DNA from 2 places in the Streptomyces sp. NPDC093111 genome. Region 2 is predicted to be linked to the other one. Evidence: riboswitches for the same ligand, from Rfam matches in the RefSeq annotation. Region 2 holds a riboswitch; the other holds the start of a gene.
The links. Region 2 has a riboswitch for S-adenosylmethionine ahead of thrC (threonine synthase). Riboswitches for the same ligand answer to the same signal wherever they lie in the genome.
Positions count from the first base shown of each region.

Region 1 (7,512 bases), on a different contig from region 2:
AGCCGGTCTTGGTGACGTTGTAGCCGTCCACCACCAGGTGCGCCTGGGGCAGTTCGAGCAGCTGGTCCAGGAGCGCCGGGTCGGTCTCGGACAGCGCGCGGGCCGCGATGTCCTTCGGCGACATCCGGCCCGGCTCCACCGCGTCCACGGTGTCCGCGGGGTGCATCGAGACCGGCGGCAGGGCCAGTTCGCGGCGCAGCCCCTGGGCGGCGTCGAGCACGGTGTCCAGGAGCAGCCGCAGCCGCATGTCCTCCACCGAGCGGCCCTCGCGGGCGGCGCGGCGGCTGGCCTCCAGGGCCGCCTCCACCTCGCCGAGCCGGGCCTTGAGCCGCCGGCTCTCGCTCTCGGCGGCGGAGAGCTGGGCGGCGGACTCGGTCCGGGCGGCGTCGGTCTCCGCCTGGACCCGCCGCAGCGCCGCCTCGCCGCGCTTCACGTCGCTCTGGGCGCTGCGCAGCTTGCGGTGAAGCGATTCCGCTTCCTTGCGGGCCGCCTCCAGGTCGTGGCGCAGCTGCTCGGTCTCGGTCCGGGTGCGCTCGCGGGCGTGCGCGACCTCCTCGCGCAGCCGCTCCAGCTCGCGCCGGCCGGCCTCGTCGGCGCGCTCGGCGTCGGCGCGCTCGGCCTCCTCGCCGGCGGCGGCGACCAGCTTGCCCCAGCCGGCCGGGCGCAGCACGTAGGCCGCGGCGGCCACGTCGACGGGGTCGGCGGCGGCGGGCGGGGAGCCGGACTCGACGGCGCCGGCCAGTTCGGGCTCGGCCTCCTTGAAGCGCTCGCCGATCCGCTGCCGGAACAGCGGGTCGCTCTCCAGGGCGGCCGCCATCGCGTTCCCGGCGAACTTGGCCCGCCGGGAGGCGGTGAAGCGGGCGTACTGGCGCAGCGGTCCGGGGAGCTCGGCGACGGTCAGCCCGCCGAAGGCGTCCGCGACCAGCGCGACCACCTTGCGCCGTACGGGCTCGGGCAGCGGCCGGTCGAGCGCCTCGGCGGCGTCGTCCGCCGAGCCCGTCGGCTCTTCACCGTGTGCGGGCTGCGCCACGATCCGTCACCCCACTTCCCTGTCGTCGTCGCCCTCACGGGCCGCTTCTCAGGAAGCGGAACCCGGCCTGTCCACCAGCTCGATCTGGTCCACCGCGTTGCACCAGCGGCAGCGGACCGACTCGATGGTCTCACTGACCACCTCGCGTTCCTCGACCTTCGGCTCTCCGGCGAGGTCCAGATGGACGTACTCGACGACCTTGGAGGACCGCGTGACGTCGAAGCGGGTCAGGTTGCCGCAGAGCGTGCAACGCCAGCGGGTCTCCGGGGTCGGCAGGGGAACCGTCGTCATCGTGCCGCCTCTTTCTGGGCTTTCCCTGGAATTCCGGGGTTGTACGGGACCGCGGTGCGCCGTCGGACTGCGGAAGTCTGCCCGTAACCCTACGGCCTCGCGGGTACCCCGTGTCACGGCGAGGCACTCTGTCCAGGTGGACCCCGGTACGCCATGATCTGTCCATGATCGACTGGCGGCGCACGGTCCTCGGCACGTGGCACGGAACCCGCAACGGGCCCACCGTGACCTACGGCCTCATCGCGCTGTGCGTCCTGCTCTTCGCCCTGAGCCCGGTGTCGGGGCTCAACCCGGGGTACGGCACCGGCGACCGGCTGCTGGCGGCGCAGGGCACCTACTTCGAGCGCTGGGGCGTGATCCCGGCCGAGCTGACGAGCGGCCGGCCGCACGCCCTGCTCACCCCGCTGACCGCGCTCTTCGTGCACGGCAGCTGGCTGCACCTGCTCGGGAACATGCTGTTCCTGTACGTCTTCGGCGCGATGGCCGAGGAGCGGATGGGCCCGGCCGGGTTCGCCCTCTTCTACCTGGGCTGCGGGTATCTGGCCCTGCTCGGCTACGCGGCCGCGCACGCGGACAGCACGCAGACCCTGGTGGGGGCGTCGGGGGCGATCTCGGGGGTGCTCGGGGCCTTCCTCTATCTCTTCCCGCGCTCCCGGGTGACCAGCCTCTTCCCCTTCCTCTTCTTCCTGCCGCTGCGTTTCCCGGCCTGGATCGTGCTGATCTTCTGGTTCGTGCTCCAGTGGCTGGCGGCCCGCTCGGCCGGGGCGGGACCGGGGGTGGCGTACCTGGCGCACGTGGTGGGGTTCGCGATCGGCTTCGTCTACGCGTGGGGCCGGTACAGAGGTGGCGTTAAGGTGAAGCCACCAGCCGCGGCCACCGAGGGAGAAAGCCAGCCGTGATCACCGCGATCGTGCTCATCAAGACCAGCGTGGACCGCATCCCCGAGATCGCGGAGTCCATCGCCGCGATCGACTCGGTCAGCGAGGTCTTCTCGGTGACCGGGACGTACGACCTGATCGCCATGGTCCGGGTGCCGCGCCACGACGACCTCGCCGACGTCATCCCCGGGAAGATCAGCAAGATCCCCGGCGTCGAGGGCACCGACACCCATGTCGCCTTCCGGGCCTACTCCCAGAACGACCTGGACGCGGCCTTCGCCATCGGCCTGGAGGGCTGAGCCCGCGGGCACGCCCCGCGCACCACGCACGACGAAGCCGGCCTCTCCCCGCGGGAGGCCGGCTTCACTCGTACGGGTGAGGGATCAGCCGCGGTCGGGCACGCAGCGGCCGTCCTCGGTGCGGTACTTCCACTGGGCGCCCTCGCGCACCAGCTGCTTCACCGCGCCCACGAAGCGCTCCACGTGCTCGTCGGGCGTCCCCGCGCCGAAGCTGACGCGGATGGCGTTGAGGGAGCGCTCGCCGGGGGCCGCCTCCGGGGCGCCGCACTCGCCCGGGTCCTGCGGGTCGCTGCCGAGCAGGGTGCGCACCAGCGGGTGGGCGCAGAACAGGCCGTCGCGGACCCCGATGCCGTACTCGGCGGAGAGCGCGGCGGCGAAGTGGGAGCTGTTCCAGCCGTCCACGACGAAGGAGATGACGCCGACCCGGGGGGCGTCGTCGCCGAAGAGCGAGAGCACCCGCACCTCGGGCACCTCGGCCAGGCCCTCGCGGACCGTGGCGATCAGGTGCCGCTCACGGGCGACGAGCTGGTCGAAGCCGGCCTCGGTGAGCGCCTTGCAGGCGGAGGCGATGGAGTAGACGCCGATGACGTTGGGCGAGCCGGCCTCGTGCCGGGCGGCGGTGGTGTGCCACTCCACGTCGACGCCGCCGTCGGCGCGCCGGGCCACCTTGCGGGAGGCGCCGCCGCCGGCGAGGTAGGGCTCGGAGTCCTGGAGCCAGTCGGCGCGTCCGGCGAGGACGCCGGAGCCGAACGGGGCGTACAGCTTGTGCCCGGAGAAGGCGATCCAGTCGACGTCCAACTCCTGGACGGAGACGGGGTGGTGGGGCGCGAGCTGGGCGGCGTCGAGGACGATCCGGGCACCGTGGGCGTGCGCGGCGGCGGCCAGTTCCCGGACCGGCCACAGCTCGCCGGTGACGTTGGAGGCGCCGGTCACGCAGACCAGGGCGGGGCCGTAGGGGTCGCGGTCGGCGAGCGCCCGCTCCAGGGTCTCGACGGCCTGGCGCGGGGTGCGCGGCGCGTTGAGGTAGGTGACCCGGGCGTCGCGCCAGGGCAGCAGCGAGGCGTGGTGCTCGGTCTCGAAGACGAAGACCTGGCAGTCGGCGGGGATCACCTGGGCGAGCAGGTTGAGCGAGTCGGTGGTGGAGCGGGTGAAGACCACCTGGTCGCCGGGGCGGCAGTCGAGGAACTCGGCGACGGTGGCGCGGCTGTTCTCGAACAGGTCGGTGGAGAGCTGGGAGAGGTAGCCGGCGCCGCGGTGGACGCTGCCGTAGTACGGGGCGTACGCGGCGACGTCGTCCCACACGCGCTGCAGGGCCGGGGCGCTGGCGGCGTAGTCGAGCGCCGCGTAGCTGACCTCGCCGCCGGTGACGAGCGGGACGGTGACGTCCCGGCCGAGGACCGGCAGCGGGGCGGCGCAGCAGGGGTCCGCCGCGTCACCGGAGGGGGCGGAAGCAGTGGTGGTGGCAGCGTTCGGGCATGCGGACATGACGGTATCTCCCGGCATAAAAGGGGCGCGAAAAGGCGTGAAAGAGCCCGCAGGGCAGCGCGAAGAAGGGGGTGCCGCGTACGGGTGTTCGGTGAAGAAGTGGGCCGACGGCCCTAACGCATTCGCTTGCTCACGAGACACTGCTCCCTAGAGGACCAAGGACCCCAGGGTTGTGCGCAGGGGTCCGCGCTTGCCGCAGGCTTCTGCTCGTACGGCCTGGTCTTCACCCGGGGCACCCCGCCACGGACGGAGGGTTGCCGGACAGCTAGCCGGGGCTTTGTCGCTGTCACTCATGACCTGTCACAGAACTTATGCCAGTCGATCACGACGACGCAACCCCGTTCCGGCATTCGGAACGGGGCTGCGTACGGGGCGGCTGACGGCCGGCCGGGGCGGCGGTGGCGACGGCTCAGGCGTTGCTGGCCGCGATCCAGCGCTCCAGGGCGCGGCGGGCGGCGCCGGAGTCGATGGACTCGGCCGCCTTGGCGATGCCCACGGCCAGTTGCTCCGCCAGGGTGCCCTCGCCCGGTGCGAGCGCGGTGAGCGCCGCCGCCGAGTTGAGCAGCACCGCGTCCCGTACCGGACCGGTCTCGCCGGCCAGCAGGCGGCGCGCCACGTCGGCGTTGTACGAGGCGTCGGCGCCGCGCAGGGCCTCGACCGGGACGATGTCGATGCCGACGTCGCGCGGGTCGAAGGACTCCTCGCGGACGGTGCCGTCCCGGACGATCCACACCCGGGAGGTCGCCGTCGTGGTCAGCTCGTCCAGGCCGTCGTCGCCGCGGAAGACCAGCGCCGAGGAGCCGCGCTCGGCGAGCACCCCGGCCACGATCGGGGCCATCCGGGGGTCGGCCACGCCGGTCGCCTGGGCCCGCACCCGGGCCGGGTTGGTGAGCGGCCCGAGGAAGTTGAAGACCGTGCGGATGCCCAGCTCCTTGCGGGCCATCGCCACATGGCGCAGCGCCGGGTGGAACTTCACCGCGAAGCAGAAGGTGATGCCGGCCTCGCCGGCCACCTCGGCCACCCGCGCGGGGGTCAGCTCCAGGTTGACGCCCAGCTTCTCCAGGACGTCGGAGGCGCCGCTGGCGCTGGACGCGGCCCGGTTGCCGTGCTTGACGACCTTGGCGCCGGTGCCGGCCACCACGATCGCCGACATGGTGGAGATGTTGACGGTCTTGGCGCCGTCGCCGCCGGTGCCGACGATGTCCACGGACGGGCCGGGGACCTCGATGGTGTTGGCGTGCTCGTACATGGTCCGGACGAGGCCGGTGATCTCCTCGACGGTCTCGCCCTTGGCCCGCAGGGCGACGACGAAGCCGGCGATCTGCGCCGAGGTGGCCTCGCCGCGCAGGATGCGGTCCATCGCCCAGGCGGTGTCCTCCGCGCTCTGGTCGCGGCCGCTCAGCAGACCGTCCAGGACGGCGGGCCAGGAGCGGCCCGCCGAGTCGAGTCCTCCAGCGGGGGTCGCAGCGCTCATGGCAGCTCCTGGCGAGTGATGATCGGGACCGGTGATCGGTGATCTTCGGTAGGGGTACCTTCCCACCCTATCGATCCACGGGGACGGCAAAGAGCCCCGTCCATCGAATGGACGGGGCTCTCGCCGTGGCGACCTGCTTCAGGAGGTCGGGGGATCAGTGGTGGCCGTGGCCGCTCGTGATCTCCTTGTACTCCTCGGCGGTGGGCTTGGCGACCTGGTTGTCAGCGCCGTAGTAGCCCTTGTTGAGCTTGACCCGGAGCTTCTCCATGGGGCCGGTCTTGCGCTCCACGCCGTTCTCGTCGACGGCCGGCGGCAGGGCCGCGGCCTCGTACTGCTCGTGCGCCGTGAGGCGGTGCAGCTCACCCTGGCTGAGCGGCTGGTGGACCTCGACGAACTCACCGTGCGGCAGGCGCTTGATGATGCCGGACTCGCGCCCGTGCAGCACCTTGTCCTTGTCCCGGCGCTGGAGGCCGAGGCAGATGCGCTTGGTGACGATGAACGCGATGACCGGTCCGGCGAAGAAGAAGATCCGGACGAACCAGGTGATCGAGTTGATCGACAGGTGGAAGTGCGTGGCCCAGAGGTCGTTGCCGCCACCGACGAGCATGATCATGTACGCGGTGATCCAGGCGACACCGAAGGCGGTGCGCGTCGGAGCGTTGCGCGGGCGCTGCGCGATGTGGTGCTCGCGCTTGTCGCCCGTGATCCAGGACTCGATGAACGGGTAGACCGCGATCGCGCCGAGCACCGCCGGGAAGATCGCCAGCGGGATCATCACGCCGAGGACCAGCGTGTGGCCCCACAGGTTGATCTCCCAGCCCGGCATGACACGGATCAGACCCTCGGCGAAGCCCATGTACCAGTCGGGCTGGGCGCCGGTGGACACCTGGTCCGGGCGGTACGGGCCGATGGCCCAGATCGGGTTGATCGAGGCGATCGCCGCGACGACCGCGATGACGCCGAAGACCAGGAAGAAGAAGCCTCCGGCCTTCGCCATGTACACCGGCAGCAGCGGCATGCCGACGACGTTCTTGTTCGTACGGCCGGGGCCCTCGAAGTGCGTGTGCTTGTGGACGAACACCAGGATGAGGTGCGCGACCACGAGACCCAGCATGATGCCGGGCAGCAGCAGCACGTGCGCCGAGTAGAACCGGGCGACGAAGTCGCCGCCGGGGAACTCCCCGCCGAACAGGAACATCGACAGGTACGTGCCGACGATCGGCACGGACAGGATCGCGCCCTGCATGAAGCGCACACCGGTGCCGGAGAGCAGGTCGTCCGGGAGCGAGTAACCGGTGAAGCCGGTGAACATGCCCAGGAAGAACAGCAGGAAGCCGAACAGCCAGTTGATCTCACGCGGCTTGCGGAACGCGCCGGTGAAGAACACGCGCATCATGTGCACGAACATGCCGGCGAGGAAGATCAGCGCCGCCCAGTGGTGGATCTGCCGGATCAGCAGACCGCCACGCACCTCGAACGAGATGTGCATGGTCGAGTTGAACGCCTCGGACATCAGCTGTCCCTGGAGCGGGACGTACGGTCCGACGTACTCCACCTCGTTCATCGACGGGTGGAAGAACAGCGTCAGATAGACGCCCGTCAGGATGATGATGAGGAAGCTGTAGAGGCAGATCTCGCCCAGCATGAAGGACCAGTGGTCCGGGAAGATCTTCCGCATGTTGGCCTTGGCCAGGGTGTAGATCCCCAGGCGGCCGTCGGCCCAGTCGGCGATGCGCTCGCCGGCGGGGGCCTTCTTCTGCGTGTTGGTCACAGTGCTCATCCGCGCTCCCAGAATGCGGGACCGACGGGCTCTTCGAAGTCGCCGTGCGCCTCCAGGAAGCCCTTGTCGTTCACGCCGATCCGCAGCTGCGGGAGGGCGTGGCCGGCCGGGCCGAAGATGACACGGGCGCCGTCGGACAGGTCGAAGGTGGACTGGTGGCACGGGCAGAGCACGTGGTGCGTCTGCTGCTCGTACAGAGAGATCGGGCAGCCGACGTGGGTGCAGATCTTCGAGAAGGCGACGATGCCCTCGTGCGACCACTCGAGCTCGCGCTT
Region 1 is NZ_JBFBNW010000003.1:377,476-384,987, forward strand. Features, by position in the region: gene AB0Q96_RS06535 (NYN domain-containing protein) at 1-1,030, opposite strand, end outside; gene AB0Q96_RS06540 (hypothetical protein) at 1,079-1,321, opposite strand; gene AB0Q96_RS06545 (rhomboid family intramembrane serine protease) at 1,486-2,220, shown strand; gene AB0Q96_RS06550 (Lrp/AsnC ligand binding domain-containing protein) at 2,217-2,498, shown strand; gene AB0Q96_RS06555 (aminotransferase class V-fold PLP-dependent enzyme) at 2,583-3,983, opposite strand; SAM riboswitch class IV at 4,165-4,281, opposite strand; gene trpD (anthranilate phosphoribosyltransferase) at 4,393-5,457, opposite strand; gene AB0Q96_RS06565 (cytochrome bc complex cytochrome b subunit) at 5,612-7,237, opposite strand; gene AB0Q96_RS06570 (Rieske 2Fe-2S domain-containing protein) at 7,234-7,512, opposite strand, start outside.
Region 1: linked by a shared signal. The riboswitch ahead of AB0Q96_RS06555 (aminotransferase class V-fold PLP-dependent enzyme) and the one ahead of thrC (threonine synthase) in region 2 are both predicted to bind S-adenosylmethionine.

Region 2 (7,512 bases):
GGCGTACTGGGGCACCCTCCAGCCCGACCGGGTGGCCGAGTTCCAGGCATCCCGCCAGGTCACCGAGGTGCCGGGACTGCTGACCGCACTCGTCGGCCCGGCCACCCCGGCCCAGCAGATCCAGGCCATGACCGTGCTGACCCGCTCGGTGGTCGCCCACGCCAACGGCGGGCGCACCGACCGGCGCGACGCGGTCCTCGCCCGGCTCGACGCCCTCGTCGACGGCTCCGACCTGGGCACGGAGGTGCTGCGCTCCAGCGCGGCGGCCCTGCCGCCGTCCTCGGACGCCCTCACTCGCTTCACCGGCCGTCTCACCGGCCGACTCGTCGAGCGGTACCGCGAGGAGGGCGGGGACCGGGCGGCGCTGGCCTGGGCACTGGAGCAGTCGGCCGGGGCCGCGAGCAGGTTGGGCGACTGGCGTACCGCCCTCGCGGCGAGTGAGGAGTCGGTCGCGATCCGCCGTGCCCTGCCCCGTACCCCGCCCACGGAGTACGAACGGCGGCTCGCCGCAGGGGTCATGCAACTCGCCAACCTGCGCCGGTGGGCGGGCCGCGAACAGGAGGCCCTGCCGCTGGCCGAGGAGGCGGTGGCGCTGTGTCGGAGCGTCGTCCGCACCGAACCGGACACGGGGCGCCCGGCGCTGGGCAAGGCGCTGACGGCGCTCGTGTGGGTGTACGAGGGCCTTGCCCGGGCGGTCGACGCCAGGCCGGTGGCCGAGGAGGCGGTGGCGATCCGACGAGCCCTCGCGGACGAGGATCCGGTGTACGAGGCGGCCTGGGTGGTGTCGCTGAGTGCCCTCGCCGTCTGTCAGACGAAGGACGGGGCGCTGGAGGAAGGGGCCAGGACGGCGGAGGCCGCGCTCGCCGTCCAGCGCAGGCTGACCCGGGAGAACCCGGACGCGCACGTCCAGGGCCTCGTCAGCTCGTTGAAGGACGTCTCCTGGCACTACTGGCAGACCGGTGGCGACGCGAGCAGGAGCCATGACGCCTCGGCGGAGGCGGTCGTCCTGCTTCGTCGGCTCGCCGTCGCCAACCCGGACTCGTACGACGACAGCCTGGCACACGCCCTGGTCAACCTGGCCGCTTCCCAGCGGGGTGAGCAGGCACTGGCCACGCTCGACGAGGCACTCGCCATCGACAAGGCCCTGTTCCGGCGCCTGCCGTGGCATGACGGGAATCGGAGGCTGCTGCACTCCAACCGTTCCGTCGAATTGTGGGAGCTGTCCCGTGCGGCCGAGGCGATCGAGGCGTTGACCCTCGCGGTGGGCATCTCCCGGAAGCTCTGCGCAGACAACGCCGTGAAGTACGGGATACCGCACGCCCTGAGCCTGGAACGGCTGGCCGGCTACCGCCAGGACGCGTTCGAGCACACCGCGGAGGCGCTCGCCGAGGTCGAGGAGGCCGCAGACGTCCGCCGCTTCCTTGCCGGGCACCATCCCGACCCTCTCCCGTACGAGAGGGGCCGCGCCTTCTCCTGCTACCTGGTCTCCTGGTACCTGTGGGCGAGCGGCCGCTCCGACGAGGCCGAACGGGCATCCGCGGAGGGGATCGCGCTGTACGACCGGCTGTCGGCGAACGGGAACGAAGTCGACCCGCTCGACCTCGCCATCTGCCTCGACCACGCCGCGACGCTCAAGAGCGAGGCGGGACAGGTCGCGGAGGCGCTCGCCGATCGGTTCAAGATCGTCAGAACGGTTCGCCCGCTCGCCGCAGTGGGGTCCGAGGGCAGGCGGCAGCTCGCCACCCACCTGCGGCGGACCGCCTCCCTCGCCGAGCGGACCGGCGGCTTCCGCGACTGGCTGGCGGTGCTGCCCCTGATTCGGGAGGCCGCCGAGCTCCACATCGGCCTGCGCACCAAGTGGGCGGGTGAATGGGACCCGGACCTGGCGGACGCCGTCGCGATCTGGATCCGGCTGCTGGAACGGACCGGGCGGCTCGCCGAGGCGGATGGCTTACGCCATAGATACGGACTTCACGACGTCCACTGACCAAGAGGAGCGCCTCAGAGATGACCGATCCGCAGCAGACGCCGGACGAGGAGAACGACGGGCTCGTCTTCGACTCCCTCGAACGGTTCGTGGCCGAGTACGTGACGGAGATCGTCCGGCGCCCGGTGGACGGGCGGTACCTCGCCTGGTGCGACGAGTGGTGGCGGCACCCCGAGGCGATCGTCCGGTTCTCCGGGATGTGGCGTGCCTTCGAGTACCTGAGGCGGGACCCCGCCCTGGGGATGTCCAACTGGTGGCTGCACCATGCCGATCCGCATCTCGCGATGCTCATGGACACGGTCAAGGGGCCGTTCGCGCTGTGCACGGGCCCGGACGGTCACAGCGAGTTCCTGGGGCCGCTGCCCCATCAGCCCGCCGAACCGGGAATGCTGGACCATCCGGCCTTCTCCGTGGCGGCGGAGGACGCCCCCGCCGCCGCTCAGGACTGACGCAACGCCCCCAGCTGCGCCAGGAACCACTCCCGCGGCGGCAGCGCCGTCGCCGCCGTGGCGAGGCGCTCGGTGCGTTCGGCGCGTTCGGGGGCGGTCATCGCGAGGGCGGTGTGGAGGGCCTCGGCGGTGGCCGTCACGTCGTACGGGTTGACCGTGAGGGCGTCCTCGTGGAGCTCCTCGTACGCGCCGGCCTCGCGGGACAGGACCAGGGCGCAGCCCTCGTCGGAGACGACCGGGATCTCCTTGGCGACCAGGTTCATGCCGTCGCGGACCGGGTTGACCAGGGCCACGTCGGCCAGCCGGTAGGCGGCGAGGGAGCGGGTGAAGTCGTCCTGGACGGAGAGCAGGACGGGCTGCCAGGCGTCGGTGCCGTACTCGGCGTTGATCGCCTCGGCGAGCTCGGTCACCGAGGCCGTGTACGCGCGGTAGACCTCCAGGTCCTGCCGGGAGGGGTACGCGGAGGCCAGGTGGACGATCCGGCCGCGCCACTCGGGGCGGGTGGCGAGGAGCTCGCGGTAGGCGAGCAGGCCGCGCGGGATGTTCTTGGAGAGTTCCGTGCGGTCGACGCGGACGATCGTCCGCAGGCCGCCGGTCTCGGCGCGCAGCTCGGCGAGTCGGGCGTCGACCTCGGGGCGGTGGGCGAGGGCGCGCAGGTCGTCGCCGTCGACGCCCAGCGGGTACGCGGCGACCCGGGTGCCGTCGTCGACGAGCGGGTCGGCCAGGAAGGCGGCGGCCCAGGCGCGGGTGTGGAAGCCGCGCTCGTCGGCGCCGAGCATGCCCTCGATCAGCTCGCGGTGGATGTCGTCGGGCAGCATCGCCAGGTAGCCGGGCGCCGCCCACGGGGTGTGCGTGAAGTGCCCGATCCGCAGGTCCGGGCGGAGCGCGCGGAGCATGCCGGGGACGAGCGCCAGGTGGTAGTCCTGCACGAGGACCGCCGCGCCGGGGTCCGCGGCCTCGGCGAGCGCCTCGGCGAAGGCCCGGTTGTAGGCGCGGTAGGAGCCCCAGCGGCGCCGGAAGTCCGCGTCGAAGACGGGCTCGCGCGGGATGTCGTACAGGTGGTGGTGGAGGAACCAGAGCACCGAGTTCGCGATGCCGTTGTACGCGTCGGCGTACACCTCCGGGTCGATGTCCAGCATGCGCACGCCCGGCTCGGCGACCCCGCGGCGCACGGCCTCGCGGTCGCCGTCGCCGAGGGCGGCGCAGACCCACAGGCCGCCCTCGGAGGCGACGGCGCCGAGGCCGGAGACGAGTCCGCCGCCGCCGCGCCGGGTGTCCAGGGAGCCGTCGTCACGCACGGTGTACGAGACCGGGCCGCGGTTCGATGCCACGAGGACGGTAGCCATGTGGCGAACCTAGCCCGTCCGGTACACGCTCAAACGTGCGGATATCAGACAGGTGGGTGTGCGGTGTCAGGCCACGCGGCGCCGCGCGTACTCCGCGATCTCCGCCATCGGCGGGCGCTCCTCCGTGTCCACCGGGTACGTGTGCGGCTCGAAGCCCCGCTCGCCCCGCTCGAACTGGGTCAGCCACGGGCGCACCAGATGCCCCCGGGACAGGCGCAGCTGCGCCGTCCGGTAGATCGCGGCGGCCATCCGGCCCAGCGCCCGCCCGTCCTGGTGCCGGTGCTTGCGCACGCCCACGTCCACCTGCGCGAGGGCGTCCAGGCCCACCGTGTGCAGGGCGTCGACGAGCAGGCCCAGCTCCACTCCGTAACCGACCGGGAACGGCAGGCGTTCGAGCAGCGAGCGGCGGGCCGCGTACTCGCCGCCCAGCGGCTGGACGAAACCGGCCAGCTGCGGCCAGTGCAGGTTGAGCAGCGGGCGGGCCACCAGCTCTGTCACGCGACCGCCCTGACCTGGGGTGTCGCCGAGCGGGCGGTCGTACATCGCCTTCACGAAGTCGACGTCCGGATCGGTGAGCAGCGGGCCCACGATGCCGGTGACGAAGTCCGCGGAGAAGTCCCTGAGGTCCGCGTCCACGAAGCAGACCACGTCCCCGGTCGTCACCATCAGTGACCGCCAGAGGACCTCGCCCTTGCCGGGCACCGCCGGTATCCGGGGCAGGATCGCGTCCCGCGCCACCACCCGCGCGCCGGCCGCCGCGGCCACCTCCGCCGTACGGTCCGTGGAGCCCGAGTCGATCACCACGAGCTCGTCCACCAGCGGGACCGCGTCGGTCATCAGCTCGCGGCGGATCACGGAGACGATCGTGCCGACCGTCGCCTCCTCGTTCAGCGCGGGCAGCACCACGCTGACCCGCGTCCCCCGCTTGGCGGCGAGGACGCGCTCCAGCGGGCGGTCGGCAACGGACCAGGACCGCCGGGCCAGCCAGCGCTCCACCTCTTCCAGCAACGTGATCTCCATCTCGCGGATCGGACGACCGTCTCCACCTTCGTAGCCTTCGGTTACAGTCTTGAACAACGCGGATCCCCGATGCATGTCGGGGTGCCGACCGCGTCTCACAATCGAATACCGCTCATCCAGAGGGGCAGAGGGAAACGGCCCGTTGAAGCCCCGGCAACCCTCCAGTCGGTTACTCGTCCTCCAGCGAGGCTCCCGACTAGGGAAGGTGCCAAATCCGTCTCATGGCGAAAAATTCGTCATGGGAAAGATGAGGAGAAAGGGCCTCGCCTCCATGGCTGTACAGACCGTCGCATCCGGAACCACCGTCGACCTCGGTCCCGCTTCCGGACTCTCCTGCCGCGAATGCGGCGAATCCTTCCCGCTCGGCCCGATCTTCGCCTGCGAGCTCTGTTTCGGCCCGCTCGAAGTCGCGTACGACCTGCCCTTCGGTGACCCGGAGGAGCTGCGCAAGCGCATCGAGGCCGGCCCCGCGAACATCTGGCGCTACGCCCCGCTGCTGCCCGTCCCGGCCGACGTCGCCGAGAAGCCGAACCTGAACCCCGGCTGGACCCCGCTCGTCAAGGCCGACAACCTGGCCCGCGAACTGGGCGTCGAGCCCGGCAGGCTGTTCGTCAAGGACGACTCCGGCAACCCGACCCACTCCTTCAAGGACCGGGTCGTCGCCCAGGCCATCGAGGCCGCCCGCGCCTTCGGCTTCACCACCCTCTCCTGCTCCTCCACCGGCAACCTGGCCGGCGCCGTCGGCGCCGCCGCCGCCCGGGCCGGCTTCCGCTCCTGCGTGTTCATCCCGCACGACCTGGAGCAGGGCAAGGTCGTCATGGCCGGCGTCTACGGCGGTGACCTCGTCGCCATCGAGGGCAACTACGACGACGTCAACCGCTTCTGCTCGGAGCTCATCGGCGACCCGCTCGGCGAGGGCTGGGGCTTCGTCAACGTCAACCTGCGCCCGTACTACGGCGAGGGCTCCAAGACGCTCGCGTACGAGATCTGCGAGCAGCTCGGCTGGGTCATCCCCGACCAGCTGGTCATCCCGATCGCCTCCGGCTCGCAGCTCACCAAGATCGACAAGGGCCTCCAGGAGCTCATCAAGCTGGGCCTGGTCGAGGACAAGCCGTACAAGATCTTCGGCGCCCAGGCCGAGGGCTGCTCCCCGGTCTCGGTCGCCTTCAAGGCCGGCCACGACGTGGTGAAGCCCCAGAAGCCGAACACCATCGCCAAGTCCCTCGCCATCGGCAACCCGGCGGACGGCCCGTACGTGCTCGACATCGCCCGCCGCACCGGCGGCGCCGTGGAGGACGTGAACGACGAGCAGGTCGTCGACGCGATCAAGCTGCTCGCCCGTACCGAGGGCATCTTCGCCGAGACCGCGGGCGGCGTGACCGTCGGCGTGACGCGCAAGCTGGTCGAGGCCGGTCTCATCGACCCGACGCTGACGACGGTGGTCCTCAACACCGGCGACGGACTCAAGACCCTGGACGCCGTTGCCGACAGCTCTCAGGCGACCGCCACCATCCGCCCGAGCCTGGACGCGTTCCGCGACGCGGGCCTGGCCCACTGAAAGGTACGTGAACCCCATGGCCGTCAACGTCCGCATCCCCACCATCCTCCGCACCTACACGGGCGGCCAGTCCGAGGTGAAGGCCGAGGGCGGGACCCTCGCCGAGGTCATCGCCGACCTGGAGAAGAACCACGCGGGCATCGCCGCCCGCGTCCTGGACGACCAGGGCAAGCTGCGCCGCTTCGTCAACGTGTACGTCAACGACGACGACGTGCGCTTCGAGCAGGGCCTGGAGACCGTGACGCCGGACGGCGCCGGCGTCTCCATCATCCCGGCCGTCGCCGGCGGCTGCTGAACCGTCCGGATCGGCCGGTCTTACCCGCGCTTACCCGCGGTACCCGTCTTACCTGAATTGCCCCTTCCGCGAGAAGAAGCGGAGGGGGCAATTCTGCATGGTTGAGCGGGGTAGAGTTGGGGAAGTCCCCTCCGCTGCCCATGCCAGGCGCATATGAGAATGCGCCCGTGCACGACAAGAAGCAGCCAAAGCGCCCGTGTCTTGTGCACCTTCTGCGCGCTTTGCCCGGCCCGACTTGACCCGGAATTCAAGGGAATCTCCCCAATTCGCCTTTCACGGCTGCCCAGAATTCTCGTCCGATTGACCTGTTGCAGAGGGCAGTTGGGCAGATACATTCAGCGGCGGTCGACGCGTTCCGGCGCAGGGTCTGACCCGGGTCCGCGAAGTGCGGCCCCGCGCAAGGGCCAGTAATAGGGGAGTTAGGCATGGCTCAGGGCACCGTCAAGTGGTTCAACGCGGAGAAGGGCTACGGCTTCATCGCGGTCGACGGTGGTGCGGATGTTTTCGTCCACTACAGCGCGATCCAGATGGACGGCTACCGCACCCTTGAAGAAGGACAGCGGGTCGAGTTCGAGATCTCGCAGGGTCAGAAGGGCCCGCAGGCGGACATGGTCAAGCTCGCCGCCTCTGCCTGAGCGCGGCGCGATCGGCCACCGACGCACTTCCGTCGAGGGGCCCGCATCCAGACCGGATGCGGGCCCCTCGTCATGTCCGGCGCCCTGTCGGGCGCGGTGCGCGGCGCCGGTCGGGGCGCCGTGGGGCGTCATGTGCGCCCGGCGTGTGCGCCCGGCTCGTGCTCCCAGGGGTGACCGATCCTCGGTAGTCGCTTGCACTCGCATGGGGCGAGTGCTAATCAT
Region 2 is NZ_JBFBNW010000001.1:170,200-177,711, forward strand. Features, by position in the region: gene AB0Q96_RS00755 (trypsin-like peptidase domain-containing protein) at 1-1,987, shown strand, start outside; gene AB0Q96_RS00760 (DUF4913 domain-containing protein) at 2,008-2,436, shown strand; gene AB0Q96_RS00765 (trehalose-6-phosphate synthase) at 2,427-3,782, opposite strand; gene AB0Q96_RS00770 (glucosyl-3-phosphoglycerate synthase) at 3,849-4,790, opposite strand; SAM riboswitch class I at 4,912-5,056, shown strand; gene thrC (threonine synthase) at 5,074-6,360, shown strand; gene AB0Q96_RS00780 (MoaD/ThiS family protein) at 6,377-6,655, shown strand; gene AB0Q96_RS00785 (cold-shock protein) at 7,081-7,290, shown strand.